Regions from separate parts of the Pseudomonas sp. JQ170C genome, predicted to be linked through region 2. Evidence: riboswitches for the same ligand, from Rfam matches in the RefSeq annotation. Region 2 holds a riboswitch; the other holds the start of a gene.
What was found. Region 2 has a riboswitch for thiamine pyrophosphate ahead of thiC (phosphomethylpyrimidine synthase ThiC). Riboswitches for the same ligand answer to the same signal wherever they lie in the genome.
Positions count from the first base shown of each region.

Region 1: it holds a riboswitch for thiamine pyrophosphate, as region 2 does, so the genes downstream of both, U9R80_RS13395 (TenA family protein) here and thiC (phosphomethylpyrimidine synthase ThiC) in region 2, are expected to answer to the same signal.

Region 1 covers NZ_CP141608.1:2,899,692-2,908,709, reverse strand. Annotated here, with positions in the region: gene U9R80_RS13410 (lytic transglycosylase domain-containing protein) at 167-772, opposite strand; gene gspG (type II secretion system major pseudopilin GspG) at 949-1,371, shown strand; gene U9R80_RS13400 (type II secretion system F family protein) at 1,387-2,574, shown strand; TPP riboswitch at 2,714-2,828, shown strand; gene U9R80_RS13395 (TenA family protein) at 2,908-3,555, shown strand; gene U9R80_RS13390 (TenA family protein) at 3,559-4,227, shown strand; gene U9R80_RS13385 (YeiH family protein) at 4,327-5,337, opposite strand; gene U9R80_RS13380 (Rieske (2Fe-2S) protein) at 5,334-5,660, opposite strand; gene U9R80_RS13375 (DsbA family oxidoreductase) at 5,657-6,307, opposite strand; gene U9R80_RS13370 (MFS transporter) at 6,304-7,623, opposite strand; gene U9R80_RS13365 (3-keto-5-aminohexanoate cleavage protein) at 7,869-8,921, opposite strand; gene U9R80_RS13360 (TauD/TfdA dioxygenase family protein) at 8,980-9,018, opposite strand, start outside.
Region 2 covers NZ_CP141608.1:495,788-504,805, forward strand. Annotated here, with positions in the region: gene waaA (lipid IV(A) 3-deoxy-D-manno-octulosonic acid transferase) at 1-153, shown strand, start outside; gene U9R80_RS02165 (TolC family outer membrane protein) at 229-1,659, opposite strand; TPP riboswitch at 1,802-1,906, shown strand; gene thiC (phosphomethylpyrimidine synthase ThiC) at 2,065-3,951, shown strand; gene cytX (putative hydroxymethylpyrimidine transporter CytX) at 4,050-5,342, shown strand; gene U9R80_RS02180 (RsiV family protein) at 5,311-6,057, opposite strand; gene U9R80_RS02185 (NUDIX domain-containing protein) at 6,244-6,861, shown strand; gene U9R80_RS02190 (DUF1249 domain-containing protein) at 6,852-7,304, shown strand; gene cpdA (3',5'-cyclic-AMP phosphodiesterase) at 7,389-8,201, shown strand; gene U9R80_RS02200 (YqiA/YcfP family alpha/beta fold hydrolase) at 8,304-8,912, shown strand; gene parE (DNA topoisomerase IV subunit B) at 8,949-9,018, shown strand, end outside.

The sequences.
Region 1 (9,018 bases), 2.4 Mb from region 2:
CGGCGCATCCACGGCCAGGCCCTGCAACCGCCGGTACTGGCGCAGCACCTGTGGGAGCGGGCTTGCCCCGCGATAAGCCCTCACAGCGGCGCATCCACGGCCAAGCCTTGCAACCGCCGGTACTGACGCAGCACCTGTGGGAGCGGGCTTGCCCCGCGATAAGCCCTCACAGCGGCGCATCCACGGCCAAGCCCTGCAACCGCCGGTACTGGCGCAGCACCTTGGGCACGTAGCGCTGGGTCTCGGCATACGGCGGCACCACCCGTCCGCGGCGCATCACGGCATCGGGCCCGGCGTTGTACGCGGCCACCGCCAGGGTGATGTCGTTGTCAAAGAGGGTGAGCATGCGTTTCAAGTAGCGCGCCCCGCCCTGCACGTTGGAGGCCGGGTCCAACGCGTTCTTGACGCCCAGCTCCTTGGCGGTGTCGGGCATCAGTTGCATCAGGCCCACCGCGCCACTGGCCGAGCGGGCATTGGGGTCGTAGCGCGATTCGGCCTGGATCACCGCATGCAGCAGGGCTTCGGGCAAATCGTTGGCCTTGGCCGCCGCCGCAACCACCTTGGCATAGGGCATGCCGGTGATCAGTTGCGCCTGGCCGCTGCTGGCCAGACTCGCCCCCGGCTCGCTGATCACGCGCTGGTACGCGCGCCCGGGTCGATGGACGTTGGACAGCACGTAGCTGCCGTCGGCCTTGATCGAGATGTAGACATCGGCCTGGGCCGGGCTGGTCGAGGCCAGCCATACAAACATTCCTGCAGTGAGCCAGCGCATAATGCCGCCCTCCCCGTTGCGTCCCCCGAAAAGTGGGGCATATGCCCCGATTGCCGAGGCTTTCATTCACTGACGCAAGCACTGTGCCGCCTTGCCATGCCCGTGGCGCAAAGGCTTGGCGCAGACGCGCACGGCATTTGCATGAGGCCTTGCAGACGCACAATGGAGGGCTGGTCATGTACAACAAGAAACGCGCACAACAGGGGTTCACCCTGCTCGAACTGCTGGTGGTGCTGGTGGTGCTGGGGTTGTTGGCGGGGATCGTCGCGCCCAAGTATTTCAGCCAGTTGGGGCGCTCCGAAGCCAAGGTGGCACGGGCGCAAATCGAAGGCCTGAGCAAGGCCCTGGACCTGTATCGGCTGGAGGTAGGGCATTACCCCAATTCCGAGCAAGGCCTGAACGCACTGGTCGTGGCCCCCAGCGACGAAACCCGCTGGTCCGGGCCGTACTTGCAGAAAAAAGTCCCCCAGGACCCGTGGGGCCGCAACTACATCTACCGCCAGCCTGGCGAGAACGGTGAGTACGACCTGCTGTCGATGGGCAAGGACGGCCAACCCGGTGGTGACGGTGAAAACGCCGAGATCACCAGCTGGCAGTAAGTGGAGGAACGACCCATGCGCTATGAGCTCAAGGCTCTGGGCAAGGCTGGCGTGGTCCTGCTGACGCTGGACGCCCAGGATGCCGGACAAGCCCGCCAGCAGGCCGAGCAGCAAGGCCTGCGGGTGGTCAGCGTGCGCAGTTGCGAGCGCTTCGCCAAGCTGCGCTGGCGGCGTGGCGAGGTGTTCGACCTGGTGCTGTTCAGCCAGGAACTGACCACCCTGCTCAACGCCGGCCTGCCGCTGATCGACGCCCTGGAAAGCCTGGCCGAGAAAGAGTCGGCGCCCCAGGCCCGCAAGACCCTGGGCGAGCTGGTGCGCCTGTTGTACGAAGGCAAGTCGTTCTCCCAGTCGCTAGCCCAGTTGCCGAGTGTGTTCCCGCCGCTCTACGTCGCCCTGGTGCAGTCCAGCGAAAAGACCGGTGCCCTGGGGGATGCCCTGGGCCGCTATGTTGCCTATCGCCAGCGCATGGACGAAGTCCGCCAGAAGATCATCAGCGCCTCGATTTACCCGCTGTTGCTGTTGTTGGTCGGCGGCGGCGTGGTGCTGTTCCTGCTCGGCTATGTGGTGCCGCGTTTCAGCCTGGTGTTCGAGGGCCTGGGCACGGAACTGCCCTGGCTGTCGCGGTTGTTGATGCAGGCCGGTATGTTCCTGCATGCCCACCAGGCACCCCTGGGCATCGGCTTTGTCGCAACGATGGTGGCAATGTTCGTGCTGCGCCGCGACCCGCGCGTACGGCGCTGGCTCAACCGTCAACTCGAACGCTTGCCGGCCCTGCACCGGCGGCTGGTGATGTATGAACTGGCACGGTTCTACCGCTCGCTGGGGATTCTGCTTCAGGGCGGCATCCCGATCCTGACGGCCATGCAGATGGCCCGCGGCCTGCTGGGGGCTGCTGCCAGCCAGCGCCTGGAGCACGCCTGCGAACGGGTGCGCGAGGGCTTGTCGCTGTCGGCGGCGCTGGAGGCCGGGCAGCTGGTTACGCCGGTGTCGCTGCGCTTGCTGCGCGCCGGTGAGCAGTCGGGCAACCTGGGGCAGATGATGGAACGCAGCGCCGACTTCTACGACGAAGAGATCGGCCGCTGGATCGAGTGGTTCGTGCGCCTGTTCGAGCCGTTGCTGATGACCTTCATCGGGCTGTTGATCGGCTTTATCGTGATCTTGATGTACATGCCGATTTTCGAGCTGGCCTCGAGCATCCACTAGGCTGCCTAGGCTCTGTATGAAAAGGTTTGAGACGAAGGTCAGGCAAGGCTGTTTTCAACGCAGCCTCACCGAGTATCAAGGCTTTTCGTACCGAGCCTGGCGGGCAACGTGACATTCCTGTGCGCTTGCTGTATAGATTCGGCCCACCAAGGGGAGCCCGGCAACGGGCTGAGAAACCGCTGGCACACGCAGCGCGGTGACCCTTAACACCTGATCCGGATCATGCCGGCGAAGGGATGGGAATAGCCAACCTGCCTTTTTGCCGGTCTCACTGCGAGGCCGCCCATGTCTGCAACAACCGGTCTCGCTGTCGCCATCAATGAGGACAGCAGGATGACCGAACGCTTTACCGACACCCTTCGCCGCCAGAGCGAACCACGCTGGACCCAGTGCATCGAACATCGCTTCGTCAACGAACTGATGGCCGGCACCCTGGACGATACCGTCATGGTCAATTACCTGATCCAGGACCATCGCTTCATCGACAGCTTTCTGACCCTGCTGGGCGCCGCCATTGCCACGGCCGACACCTTCGAGGCGCGCCTTCGCCTGGGGCGCTTTACCGGGGTGATTTCGGGGGAAGAGAACACCTATTTCCTGCGGGCCTTCGAGGCGCTGGGCGTGAGCGAGGCGCAACGCCTGCAAGCACCGGATTCGCTGCCCACCGCAGGCTTCAAGGCGATCATGCAGGAAGCGGCGGCCACCCGCTCCTACGCTGCTGCCCTGGCAGTGCTCAACGTGGCCGAAGGCCTGTACCTGGACTGGGCACTGCGCGCGCCCAAGGCACTGCCGCCACGCTTTGAACACGCCGAGTGGATCACCCTGCACGACAACCCGGACTTCCAGGCCTTTGTCGCCTTCCTGCGCGCCGAGCTAGACCGGGTAGGCCCTGCCCAGGCGCAGATCAGTACCGACTTCTTCCTGCGCGCCGTCGCGCTGGAACATGCCTTTTTCGACGCCGCCTACGACCTCAAGGGGTAATCCATGGACATCTTCGAGCGCCTCAAGCAGGCCGCAGCCGCCGACTGGAACAGCTACGTCGACCACGACTTCGTTCGCCAGATGGGCGCCGGCACCCTGCCCCAGCCGGCCTTTCGCAAATACCTGGTGCAGGACTACCTGTTCCTGATCCAGTTTGCCCGCTCCTGGGCGCTGGCCGCCTACAAGAGCCGTACCCTGGCCGACATCCGCTCGGCCCAGGCGGGGCTGGCGGCCATCCTCGACGAGACCGAACTGCACGTGCGCCTGTGCCAGCGTTGGGGCCTGTCGCCTGAAGCGCTGGCGGCCACGCCGGAACACCAGGCGACCGTGGCCTATACCCGTTTCGTCCTGGACTGCGGTGCGGCAGGCGACCTGCTTGACCTGCATGTGGCCCTGGCGCCCTGCGTCATCGGCTATGCCGAAATCGGTCGCAACCTGAGCCCCGAGGGGATCGAAGCCCTGGCCGATCACCCGTACCGCGAGTGGATCGGCGAATACGCCGGTGCCGGCTACCAGGCGGTAGCGACAGCGGCCCGGGCCCACCTGGACGACCTGGCTTCACGGGCCATGACCGAACGTCGGTTCGAGGAGCTGGTGAAGGTCTTCGCCCAGGCCTCACGGCTGGAAGCCGACTTCTGGCAGATGGGCCTGGACGCCCAACGGCCACTGTAGGAGCGGCCTTGCCCCGCGATGGATCTTGAACCTTGCCGATAGATCCGGATGTGTACGACCCTGGGGCCTCTCGCGGGGCCAGCCCGCTCCCACTGGGGGCTACAACCCCCAATGCATCAAGGCCAGCACCAGCAAGACCAGGAACACCGTCTCCCCCACCATCAAGGCAATGGGCTTGATCCCGACCTTGGCCAGCTCCTTGAGCTGGGTCTTCATCCCCAACGCACTGATCGCCACCACCAGGCACCAGCGCGACAGGTCGTTGACCCCACCCTGCACCAGCGCAGGAACCCAACCGGTACTGTTCAGGCACGCCAGCAGCACAAACCCCACCGCGAACCACGGCAACAGCGGCGGCCGCTGCCCACTGGCGTCGTCCCCGGCGCGCCGGGTAATCATCGCCGCCACCACGATCACCGGCAGCAACATCGCCACCCGCATCAGTTTCACTACGGTGGCCACATCGCCGGTCTCGGTGCCCATGCTGTAGCCCGCCCCCACCACCTGCGCCACATCGTGGATGGTGGCGCCCAGGAACACCCCGGCCTGCGGCGGCGACAACTGCAGCCAGTCGGCAATCATCGGGTAGAGGATCATCGCCAGGGTCGACAGCGCCGACACACCAATCACCGTAAACAGCGTGGCGTGTTCCTTCTGCTTGTGCGCCGGCAACGCCGCCGCCAGGGCCAGTGCCGCCGACGCCCCGCAGATGGCCGTCGCCCCGCCGGTCAACATGCCGAACAGGCGGTTGAAGCCCATTGCCTTGGCAACCACCATCGACACGCCAATGGTCACCACCACAATGATGATGACCAGCGCCACCGGCTTCCAGCCAAGGCTGGCTATCTGCTCCAGGGTAATGCGCATGCCCAGCAGCGCGACCCCGATGCGCAGCACCGTGCGCGCGGTGAACTCGATACCGGCCTTGCAGCGCCCGTCGACCGAGAGAAAGTTCAGGGCCATCCCCAGTAACAGGGCAAACAGCATCACCGGCGCGTCGTAGTGCTCACTCAAAAAACTCGCCGCCGCCGCCGCGATCAGGCTGACGATAAAACCGGGTGCCAGCTCCCGCGCACGGTGGTTGACGGTGGCAATTGCGATTGTGGTCATTGGCCAGGCTCCTGGGCATCCAACACGATGTACACCTGCTCGCCCTGGCGTTCGACCGGGTAGCTCGGCACCTTGAGCGCCGTGGAATTGAGCAGGTAGCCGCTGGCCAGATCGAAGCGCAGGCCATGGGCGCAGCACTGGATCACCCGCCCATCCAGACGCCCACCGCACAACGAGGCGCCCTGGTGCGGGCAACTGTCGTCGATGGCGTACAGGGTGTCGGCGACGTTGAACAGCGCCAGGCTCCTGCCCTCGAATTCCACCAGCGCACGGCTGTCGCGCGCAGGCACCTTGTGGGCGGGTACGGGGTATCGAAGCGTCATGCTGCCGCCTCTTGCAGGCACTCGCGCATCACCTCGAGCAACACCTCGACCGGCTGCGCGCCTGACACCACTTGGCGCTGGTTGAACCGCAAGCACGGCACACCGCTGGCCGGTGCCGGGCTTGCGCTGGTGAACGGCGTACCGTCACCGCGCAGGCAGTCGGCGACCTGTGCCGGCATCAGCCCGCAGCCCTCGGCGATGTTCAGCAAGGTGGCGCGATCGCCAAGGTCCTTGCCCTGGTGAAAGTAGGCGGCGAACAGCTGATCGAGCAGTGCCTCGGCCTGGGTCGGGTTGCCCAGGGCCACGGCGCGCTCCAGCAAGCGGTGGGCATCGGCGGTGTTGGGCATGCGGCTGATACGGGAAAAGTCTATGTGCGCACCTGCCGCACTGGCCGCTACCCGCACCTGGGCCTGGCGATGGCGCACCGCCTGCTCGCTGCCCAGCCGCTCAAGGTAAAACGCCTCGAACGGCAGGCCCTCCACCGGTACCTGCGGCAGCAGTTGCACGCCCCGCCAGCGCAGGTGGACCTGTAGCTGGGGTTGCTCGGCGCGCAGTTGCTCCAGCGCACGCTCAAGGTGGCGCTGGCCGATCAGGCACCAGGGGCAGATAAAGTCGAAAAAAACATCAATGGACAACACGGGGTTCACGGTTTCAACTCCTGGGCCACGCCAGGCTCAGCCACCGCAAGGTCCTGCAGGCGAGCCATGTCGTTGTGGTAGTGGCGTTTAGCAATAAAGAACACGGCAGCCGCGCCGATGCTGATCAGCGGCACCAGCTGGAAGGCCGCATGCAGACCAATCACGTCGGAGACGCGACCGGTAATCAAAGGCCCTGTGGCCAGACCGAGCAGGTTGTTGGCCAGGGTCAGGGTGGCGAACGCGGTGCCATGCACCGAGTAATGGGTCAGGTTGGCGACCATCGCGCTGGAGGGCCCGTTGGTGCCGGCGGCAATCATCATCCCCAGGCAGATCAGCACCAGTTGCGCGGTGCCCGACGGCAAGGCAAAGGCCAGCGACAGCAACAGGCAACTGCCCAGGCAATAACCGATGGCCAGGCTGATCTTGCGGTCCGGGCGCTGACGCCCCAGGCGGTCGCAGAGCATGCCGCACAGAATGATGCCAATGCCGCTGCACAGCACGATGATGGCGGCCACGGCACCGGCCTTGTCAGTGCCCATGTCGTAGTAGCGGTTCAGGTAGCTGGGCATCCAGACGATCACCGTGCCGCCCACGAACAGTTGCAAACCGCTGGCGACATAAGCGGCAATCACCGAACGGCTGCCATACAGGGTATGCAGGGGGCGCGCGACCTTGCAGGCGACTGCGGCAGCGCGCTTGGGGGCGATCTTGGCTTCCTTGACGATCAGTGGGTACAACACGGCCAGCAGGAGCCCGAACAGCGCCATGCCGGCAAAGGCCCAGCGCCAGCCCAGATGCTGGGCCATCACTCCGCCCAGGGCCATGCCCAGCACCGAGCCGAACATGCCGCCGGCCATGAAGGCGCCGGCCAGCGTTGCGCGCATGTCGCGGGGGAACACCGCCACCACCACGGCGATGCCGACGCTGCCATAGGCCGCTTCACCGACACCCACCAGGAAGCGGGCAATGAACATTTGTTGGTAGTTTTCCGCCAGGGCGCAGCCCAGGGTCGCCAGGCTCCAGAGCACGGCCATCAGCACCAGGCTCCTGATCCGGCCAAAGCGGTCGGCCAGCAACGACAGCGGAAAGGTCAAAAGCCCCACCATCAGGGCGACAATGCCGCTGAGCAAGCCCAACTGACTGTCCGTCAGGGCCCATTCGCTCTTGAGCAGCGGGAAAACGGCGTTCAATACCTGACGCGACATGTAGTCGGAAATCAGCAGGCCGAAGGTCAAGGCAAAGACAATCCAGGCATAACGCCGCGGAATGCCACGTGAAGTGTCGGCACCATCATCATCTGTGGCGCTGGCGATATAGGCGGCCATGCTGCCTCCTCCGGTTGTCTGGCGTAAATCTTGTTGTTATTGAAAAGCCTGACTGATTGCGCGGTAACGGGCGGGTCGGCGCCCAGGCTCTTTACGAAAATCTTGTAGGGCCCCCTGTGGGAGCGGGCTTGTCCCGCGATTGCGGTGTTTCAGTAATGCCGCAATCGCGGGGCAAGCCCGCTCCTACAGTGACTGCCGTTGCAATATTCTTCATACAACGCCTGGGGCGCGCCGACCCCGGCCCATCAGGCGCGTTGGGGTACGCCCTTCTGCCCTGGCTGGCGGTTAGGCGCCATGCCGTTGGCCTTGAGGGTTTCCTCGATGCTGCTGTACTGCTCGCCGATGCGGTAAATGGCGCGGGCTTCCTTGCCGTTGGCGATTTCGCGGCCCAGCTCGTGAGCGACGCGCACGGTCTGCTGGATCTGCTGCACCGAGCCAAAGCGCTTGCCGTGCTGGTCGATGATGGTGTCTTCGTTGCCACAGCGCGGGTGCAGGCCCATGGCCAGGGCCATGGTGTTGAACGGCAGCACGTTCTTGAGCAGCGATTCGGCGGTCAAGGTGCAGCCGTTCGGCGCGCGGTGGATGAAGTTTAAGAAGTTGAACGGGTTGGGGCCGTCAAAGCCGCCGCCGATGCCGATCCAGGTCAGGTTCATCGGGCCCATGTAGTCGCCCCGGCGCACGATGCGCTCAAGGGTTTCCAGGGCATGCATGCCGGTGAGCTGGAAGTGCGGCTGAATGTTGCTCGCGGTCAGGCGGCGCAGGTGTTCACGCACCCAGGCAGGGCCGGCCGGCACGGTCATTTCGCTGTAGGCGGCCTGGATCGCCGGATGGGACAGCGAGGTGCCCTCCAGGTACTCCGGGTACAGCAGCTCCATGATGTTCATTTGCGTGGTGTTGATCGCCACCGTGACCTGGTCGGGCTTGGGCGTCAGTTCGGCGAGCATGTGACGGGTATCGTCGGACAGCCACTTGGCGGCTTCGCCATCGCTCTCGGGGGCGAAGGAGATCGAACCACCCACCTGGATGATCATCTCAGGTACCGCTTCACGCACACCGGCAATCAGTTCGTTGAATTTGGACAGGCGCTTGGAGCCCTTGCCGTCGAGCTCGCGTACGTGCAGGTGGAGTACGGTGGCACCGGCCTCGTAGCAGTCGACCGCTTTTTGTACCTGCTCATCCATGGTCAGCGGAATGTCTTCGGGAAAGTCCTCAGGCATCCATTCCGGGCCATACGGCGCGACGGTGATCACCACCTTTTCCATGTTTTCCGGGTGCAACGAATCATCGAAGAATTGCATGCTGTCATCCTCAGTCTTGTTATTGTCTTCTGTCCGCCGTGGGGCGGATCGGTAATGCTTAGAAAGTGCGGTCGCCCTTGATCCCGGCGCGTTCCAT
Region 2 (9,018 bases):
GAGGATGCCCAGGGGCTGGCGGCGCAGGTTCAGCGCCTGATCGAGTTGCCGCAGGATGCGCAGCGCATGGGCGAGGCGGGGCGGGCGGTGATGAAAGCCAACCAGGGCGCGTTGCAGCGCTTGCTGGAAGGTTTGGGGCGGTTGATTCAATAACGCGGTGCGTTCTATCGCTGGCAATGCCGGCCCCCGCACTTTCGCGTGTGGGAGCCGGCATTGCCGGCGATGGGTTCAAGGCCTGGCGTCGAAATTCGCCTTGGCCGCAGCCGCCAGATCAGGCGGCAGGAAGTCCTTGTCCGGGTTGTAGTCCGGTTTCAAGTACCGGGCCAAGTCCGTCAGATCCTGCGGGCTCAAGGTGCCCGCCGCCTGCTTCAGGCGCAGGTTGTCGAGAATGTAGTCGTAGCGGGTGTTGTTGTAGTCGCGCACCGAGGTGTACAGCTGGCGCTGGGCATCGAGCACGTCGACGATGTTGCGGGTACCGACCTGGTAGCCGATTTCCGTGGCTTCCAGCGCGCTCTGGTTGGAGATGATCGACTGCTTGCGCGCCTGTACCTGTTCTACGTCGGTGTTCACCGCGCGGTGCAGGTTACGGGTGTTTTCCACCACCTGGCGGCGCAGGCTTTCGCGCTGCTGTTCGGTCTGGTTCAAGCGCTGGTACGCCTCACGCACCTGGGAGCTGATCAGGCCGCCGCTGTAGATCGGGATGTTCAGCTGCAGGCCGACGCTGGTCTGCTCGACATCGCCACTGATGGTCCCGCCGAGGTTGGGGTTGCTGAAGCCCAGGTTGTCATTGTCGCCTTTCTGGTATTGCGCTATCGCATCCACGGTCGGTGCATGCCCGGCCTTGCGCTGGCGCAGGGTTTCTTCGGCAGCATCGACGGCATGGTTGGTCGCCAGCAAGTTGAGGTTCTGTTTGCCGGCGGTTTCTACCCAGGCCTTGGCGTCGTTGGGGACCGGTACCTGCACCGGCAGGGTGTGGACGATGCCCTGTACCGAGTTGTAGTAGCGGTTGGTGAGGGTGATCAACGCTTCAAAGGCGTCGTCGACCTGGCGCTGGGCGACGATGCGGTTGGCCCGTGCCGTGTCGTAGCTGGCCTGGGACTGGAGCACGTCGGTCTTGTCGGAAAGGCCTACGTCGAAACGTTCATTGGACTGGTCAAGCTGGCGCTTGAAGGCCGCTTCTTCGGCCTTGGTCGAGGCCAGGGTGTCCTGGGCGCGCAGCACGGCGAAGTAGTTTTCCGCAGTTTGCAGGATCAGGTTCTGCTCGGTGGCCGACAGCTCCAGGGCCGCCTGTTCGTTGACCGCTTCGGCGGCTTGCAACTGGAACCAGCGATCGGCACGAAAGACCGGCTGGGCCAGGGTTGCCTGCCAGGAATTGCCGCTGCGGTTGGAGGTAATCGAAGGGCTGTCGAGCTTGGTACGGGTGTTCAGCATATCGGCACCGGCCGACAGGTTCGGCAGCAGGCCGGCGCGGGCCTGGGGTACCACTTCCTTGTGTGCGCCATAGTCGGCGCGGGCTGCGGCGAGGTCGGCGTTGTTGTTCACAGCTTCCTGGTAGACGCTGACCAGGTCGGTCTTTGCCGACAAGGGCACATCTGCTGCCCAGGCCATTCCGTTGGTAGCACAAGACACGGCAAGGGCCAGTGAAAGTTTGCGCAGCATAGGGCGATCCTTGAACAATTGAGTGTTTCTGAACCGGTGAGTGTAGATGCGCGGACACTTTGCAACAATCTGCCATTTGCGCCATTTATCGTGGCCGTGCTTGTACTGTTGGCTTTGCAGGTGAGTCCAGTCTAGACTGGGCGCGTTCTTGTCGGGGTGCCTTGCGTTGAGGCTGAGATCGGATAATCCGGATCCCGTTGAACCTGATCAGGTTAGCGCCTGCGTAGGGAACAAGATTTCTCGCTTTCCCGGCGAGTCTCTTGTGCCAGGTCCGGGAATGTCGAGTCAGCCGTTGCAGCTGCAGGCATCACCGCGCATTTGGCACAGCACCGTCCTTGGTGCGTCCGTGCCTTTCAGGTTCTCCCCCGACATTCCACTGCTAGGAAGCCGTCTGGAGAGCCTGTGATGAGTAAACAAGAAAAATACGCCAATCTGAGTGAGTCGGCCCAGGTCGATCAACAGTCCGTACAGCCGTTCACCCGCTCGCGCAAAATCTATGTCGAAGGCTCGCGCCCGGACATCCGTGTACCCATGCGCGAAATCAGCCTGGATGACACCCCCACCGACTTCGGCGGCGAGCCTAATGCCCCGGTGCTGGTCTACGACACCTCCGGTCCCTACACCGATCCCGACGTCATCATCGATGTGCGCAAAGGCCTGGGCGACGTGCGCTCGGCCTGGATCGACGCCCGTGGTGACACCGAGCGCCTGGAAGGCCTGTCGTCGGACTTCGGCCAGCAGCGCCTGGCCGATGCCGAGCTGACCAAACTGCGCTTCGCCCATGTACGCAACCCGCGCCGCGCCAAGGCCGGCGCCAACGTCAGCCAGATGCACTACGCGCGCCAAGGCATCATCACCGCGGAGATGGAATACGTTGCCATCCGCGAGAACATGAAGCTGCAAGAGGCCCGCGCCGCTGGCCTGTTGAGCCAGCAGCACGCCGGGCACAGTTTCGGTGCCAGCATCCCGAAAGAAATCACCGCCGAATTCGTCCGTGAGGAAATCGCCCGCGGTCGCGCGATCATTCCGGCCAACATCAACCACGTGGAGTTGGAGCCGATGATCATCGGCCGCAACTTCCTGGTGAAGATCAACGGCAACATCGGCAACAGCGCCCTGGGCTCGTCCATCGAAGAAGAGGTGGCCAAGCTCACCTGGGGCATTCGCTGGGGCTCGGACACGGTGATGGACCTGTCCACCGGCAAGCACATCCATGAAACCCGCGAGTGGATCATCCGCAACTCGCCAGTGCCGATCGGCACCGTGCCCATCTACCAGGCGCTGGAAAAGGTCAACGGCGTGGCCGAAGACCTGACCTGGGAGCTGTTCCGCGACACCCTGATCGAGCAGGCCGAGCAGGGCGTGGACTACTTCACCATCCACGCCGGCGTGCTGCTGCGGTATGTACCGCTGACCGCCAAGCGTGTCACCGGTATCGTCAGCCGTGGTGGTTCGATCATGGCCAAGTGGTGCCTGGCGCATCACAAAGAGAACTTCCTCTATACCCACTTCGACGAAATCTGCGAAATCATGAAGGCCTACGACGTCAGCTTCTCGCTGGGCGATGGCCTGCGTCCGGGCTCGATTGCCGACGCCAACGATGCCGCGCAATTCGGTGAGCTGGAGACCCTCGGCGAGCTGACCAAGATCGCCTGGAAGCACGATGTGCAGTGCATGATCGAAGGCCCGGGCCATGTGCCGATGCAACTGATCAAGGAGAACATGGACAAGCAGCTGGAGTGCTGCGACGAAGCGCCGTTCTACACCCTTGGCCCGCTGACCACCGACATCGCCCCGGGCTACGACCACATCACCTCCGGTATCGGTGCGGCGATGATCGGCTGGTTCGGTTGCGCCATGCTTTGCTACGTGACGCCCAAGGAGCACCTGGGCCTGCCGAACAAGGATGACGTCAAGACCGGCATCATCACCTACAAGATCGCGGCCCATGCCGCCGACCTTGCCAAGGGCCATCCGGGCGCGCAGATCCGCGACAACGCCTTGTCCAAGGCGCGCTTCGAGTTCCGTTGGGAAGACCAGTTCAACCTGGGCCTTGATCCGGACACCGCGCGTTCGTTCCATGACGAGACACTGCCCAAGGATTCGGCCAAGGTCGCCCACTTCTGCTCGATGTGCGGGCCGAAGTTCTGTTCGATGAAAATCACCCAGGAAGTACGTGAGTACGCCGCCAATCAGCGCATTGAAGCGGTGGATGTAGCGGTCGAGGACGGCATGCGCGAGCAGGCCGAGCGGTTCCGCCAGGAAGGCAGCCAGTTGTACAAGAAGGTTTGACGCTGCATCGCGAGGCAAGCCCGCTCCTCCTGAAGGAGCGGGCTTGCCCCGCGAAAGACCCCAAGAATAAAAAAACTCTCCCTGTCGAGATCCCCTTTGTGAGCACACCCAGCCAATTTTCCCCCGACCACCCGGTCACCACCCAGCAGCGCGTCCTCAGCGGCCGCGATCTCTGCTCCCTCTGGTTTTCCCTCGGCATCGGCCTGATGGTCCTGCAGACCGGCGCCTTGCTCGGCCCCGGCCTTGGCCTGGCCAACGCGGTGCTGGCCATCATCCTCGGTACGTCCGTGGGTGTCCTGCTGCTGGCGGCCGTCGGCGTCATCGGCAGCGACACGGGGCTCTCGTCCATGGCCGCGTTGCGTCGCAGCCTGGGCCGCGATGGCGCGCGCCTGCCCGCGCTGCTCAACCTGCTGCAACTGATCGGTTGGGGCTCATTCGAAATCATTGTCATGCGCGATGCCGCGAGCCTCCTGGGCGCACGCGCCTTCGGCGAAGGCAGCGCGCTGACCAATCCATTGCTCTGGACCCTGTGCTTCGGTGCCCTGGCGACCTTGCTGGCGGTCAGCGGGCCGTTGACCTTCGTGCGCAAGATCCTGCGCAAGTGGGGCATCTGGCTGTTGCTCGGGGCCTGCCTGTGGCTGACCTGGAACCTGTTTGCCAAGGCCGATCTTGCCGCCCTGTGGGCGCGTGCCGGCGATGGCTCGATGTCACTGGCTGTGGGCATCGATATCGCCATCGCCATGCCGCTTTCGTGGCTGCCGCTGATTGCCGACTATTCACGCTTCAGTCGCCATGCCAGCCGCGTGTTCATCGGCACGGCACTGGGCTACTTCGTGGGCAACGTATGGATGATGAGCCTGGGTGTGGCCTATACCCTGGCCTTTGCTCCTGCAGGGGAGGTCAATACCTTGCTCCTGGCACTGGCCGGCGCCGGCCTGGGTATTCCGCTGCTGCTGATCCTGCTCGACGAGTCGGAAAAGGCCTTTGCCGATATCCATTCGGCAGCGGTTTCCACCGGCCTGCTGGTTCGCCTGAAAGTCGAGCACCTGGCCCTGGCCATCGGCGTGCTGTGCACCCTGATTGCCTGCTATGCGCCCATGGCGCAGTACCAGAACTTCCTGCTACTGATCGGCTCGGTGTTTGCCCCGCTGTTCGGCGTGGTGCTGGTCGATCACTTCATCGTGCGTCGCCGCCGCAGCGATGCCAGCCCGATCCATAGCCTGCACTGGCGTGCGCTGGTCGCCTGGGGCAGCGGGATCGCCACCTATCATTTGCTGGCGCACTACGCCGCGGATGTCGGCTCGACCCTGCCCGCCTTGCTGCTGGCAGGGTGCGTGTACTGGATGGCGGCGCCGTCCGTCAGCCGCGACCCGGAAACAACGCCGGCTTGATGATGCCGTTCAGGCGCGGGTAGGGGATCTTGAGTTCGATGTGGCCCATGGAATACGGGGCGATGGCATACACTTCGTACTTGAGCACCACCGCGCCATAAGTCAGGGCGATGTGCGGGGTCTGGCGGAAGGGCCAGGTCTTGACGAACTCGGCGTCCTTGTCCATGCCCGTGCTGATCAGCCAGCCCTTGTGGGCTTCCTCGGCGGTCTTCCAGAAGGTCGCTTCCTGGCCTGGCACCAGCATGTCCTGCAGGGTCAGGACCTTGTCCTGCTGGCGCGAGTAGTTGATGAAGCCGCGCCCGGGCATGCCGTGGGCACCGCCGGTGTCCAGGTAGCTGGACAGCTCGATGATCACCAGTCCGTCATGCTGCTCGCGTACCTTGGCTTGCAGGTAGCTGCTGTGGCGGCTTTCGGCGCTGGCCATGAATTTGTCTTCATAGGCCTTGAGCGAAGTCGGCAGGGCATCGCGCTCGTTGTCCTGGGTCATCTGCAGCAGGCTTTTCTCGACGATCGCGTCCAGCTTCGGATTGGCCGGGAAGTGGATGGTGTCGATATTGACCAGGGGGCAATCTGCCGTATTGCAACCGGGCTTGATGTGCTCCCAGCGGTCGCGCTTGACCTCCAGTGGCGTGCGCATATTGGGCTGGAACAAGCTTTGACAGGCGCCCAGGGCCAGGGCCAGCACGGCCACGGTAGTCAGTTTCACAAGCGTCATGATGATCCTTGTAAGGCAAAGGTAATCGGGCTTGGACCGTCGGCATGGCCTTCAGTTCGCCACTAAGCTCAATACATCAGCAGGCCGTCTATCCTCGCAGCCAGGGCGCTATCTTTAAAGGGGTGAAACGCGACGGTGCGCAGGTTAGGATGGCGCGATGCGGTACACGAGGTTATGAGGATTCCCATGTCAGACACGCTGAACACTGTGCCCAAGGACGTTGAAATCGTCGAGCGGCTGAACTGCTTCAAGGGCTTCTACCAGCTCGATCGGGTGCGCCTGCGCCATGAACTGTTCGCCGGGGGCATGGGCCAGGAGATCAGCCGCGAATTGTTCGTGCGCCATGATGCGGTGTGTGTGCTGCCCTACGATGCCCTGCGCGATGAAGTCGTGCTGATCGAGCAGTTTCGCGTCGGCGCCATGGGCAAGGTTGCCAATCCGTGGATGATCGAACTGGTCGCCGGTCTGATCGATAAAGACGAAGTGCCGGAAGAAGTTGCACACCGCGAGGCGCAGGAGGAAGCTGGGCTGAAGCTTCAGACACTGTGGCCGATGACGCGATATTTCCCGTCCCCCGGCGGCAGTGACGAGTACGTGCACTTGTATCTTGGACGTTGCGACAGCGCTGGGGCGGGCGGTCTGCACGGCCTGGAAGAAGAGGGCGAAGATATTCGCGTGAAGGTCTGGGCGTTCGAGGATGCGCTGCAGGCCGTACGCGATGGGCTGATCGCCAATGCGGCAACCATCATTGCCTTGCAGTGGCTGGCCTTGAACCGAGATGAAGTCAGGGGGCTATGGTCGTGAATCTGTTGCGCGAGCGCTACCGGGTCGATCTGGTCGGGTTGCAAGCGGCCTGCGAGGCCAACTACGCGCGCTTGATGCGTTTGTTGCCGGATATGCGCAGCGCCCAAAGCTCGCGTCGCATCGGCATGACCCAGGGCGACCAGATGCTGGGTGTGCTGGTCCTGGATGTGGTGCTCGCCTGCCCGTACACCACCACCCTGCGGGTGCGCCAGGAGCACAGCCTGCCCTGGTTGCCGGTGCCGCAACTGGAGGTGCAGGTGTACCACGATGCGCGCATGGCCGAAGTGGTCAGCGCCGAGCATGCCCGGCGTTTTCGCAGCATCTACCCCTACCCGAATGCGGCGATGCACCAGCCCGACGAAAAAGCCCAGCTCAATCTGTTCCTTGGCGAGTGGTTGAGCCACTGCCTGGCGTGCGGTCATGAGTTGGCTGTCGTTCGCTGAAATGTGACACGGGTTGTTGTCGAGTATTTGCTCAAGCCCGGCCAGCCGCCATAATCGCGCTGAATCCGCCCAAGGAGTCGGCCCTTGCCGCAACAATCCATCCCTCACGACCACTCGCCGGTGTGCCTGGTGCAACTGACCGACAGCCACCTGTTCGGTGATGCGAACCGTACATTGCTGGGCATGAACACCTGCGAAAGCCTGCAACGGGTCATCGCGTGCGTGCGTGACGAGCAGCCGCGTATCGACTTGCTGCTGGCTACGGGCGACCTGTCACAGGATGGCACGCAAGCGTCCTATGCCCGTTTTCGCGACCTGACGGCGAGTCTCAAGGCGCCGGCCCGCTGGCTCGCCGGCAATCACGACGAACCGCTGCCGATGGAGCAGGCTGCGCAAGGCTCACAGGTGCTGGAGCCCGTGGTGGATATCGGCAACTGGCGCATCCTGATGCTCAACTCGGCCGTGCCAGGCTCCGTGCCCGGGGTGCTGGATGAGAGCCAGCTGATGTTGCTCGATCAGGCCTTGGGCGAGGCGCCCGGGCGCCATCACCTGATCTGTTTCCACCACCAGCCTGTACCGATCGACTGTGCCTGGATGGCGCCGATTGGCTTGCGCAATGCAGACGCTTTGTTTGCAGTGCTGGATCGTTATCCACAGGTGCGTGCCTTGCTGTGGGGGCATATCCACCAGGAGTGGGACCAGATGCGCAACGGAGTGCGGCTGTTGGCCTCTCCCTCCACCTGCATCCAGTTCGAGCCTGGGAGCGAGGACTTCAAGGTCGGCGAACAAGCGCCGGGCTATCGCTGGCTTCGCTTGCACCCAGACGGCGCTATCGACACCGGTGTGTCGCGGGTGACCGGCTTCGAGTTCACCATCGACTACGAAGACGGCTATTAAGTGTTGCCGAATGGCTGAAACCGCTCAATCCACTGTCGAACAGGCTAAAATGCGCGTTTTTCAGCCTGGTACGCCAGGCCAGACAGGTGCAGCGGGGGCGGTATGTCGGGATCGATTCTCTATATTCACGGGTTCAACAGTGCACCCTCGTCGAAGAAGGCCTGCCAGCTGGTCGAGGTAATGCAGCAGATCGGCCTGGCCGGGCAACTGCGGGTGCCGGCCTTGCATCATCACCCTCGCCAGGCCATTGCCCAGCTTGAAGCCGACATCGCTGAGCTCGAATCGCCATTACTGGTCGGCAGCTCGCTCGGCGGCTACTATGCCACCCACCTGGCCGAGCGCCACGGGCTCAAGGCGCTGCTGATCAACCCCGCAGTCAACCCGCACCAACTGTTCGACGGGTACCTGGGGCCTCAGAAAAACTTCTACACCGGTGAAACCTGGGAATTGACCCACGATCACGTGCAGGCCCTGGCCGAACTTGAGGTTGCCGCGCCCACCGATGCCGCGCGCTATCAAGTCTGGCTGCAAACCGCCGATGAGACCCTGGACTATCGCCGGGCCGAGCAGTTCTACCGCGCTTGCGCCCTGCGTATCCAGGCCGGGGGCGATCACAGTTTCCAGGGGTTCGCCGAGCGTCTGCCGGCCTTGCTGAGCTTTGCCGGCATAGACCCGCAGCAGTACCAATCGCTCGATTTTTCTGTATTTTGATGACTTATTTTCACCCACGACTGACGACGAGACCCCATGGCCATTCCCAGCGCTAGTGCCTATAACGCAGACGCCATCGAAGTCCTCTCGGGCCTTGACCCGGTGC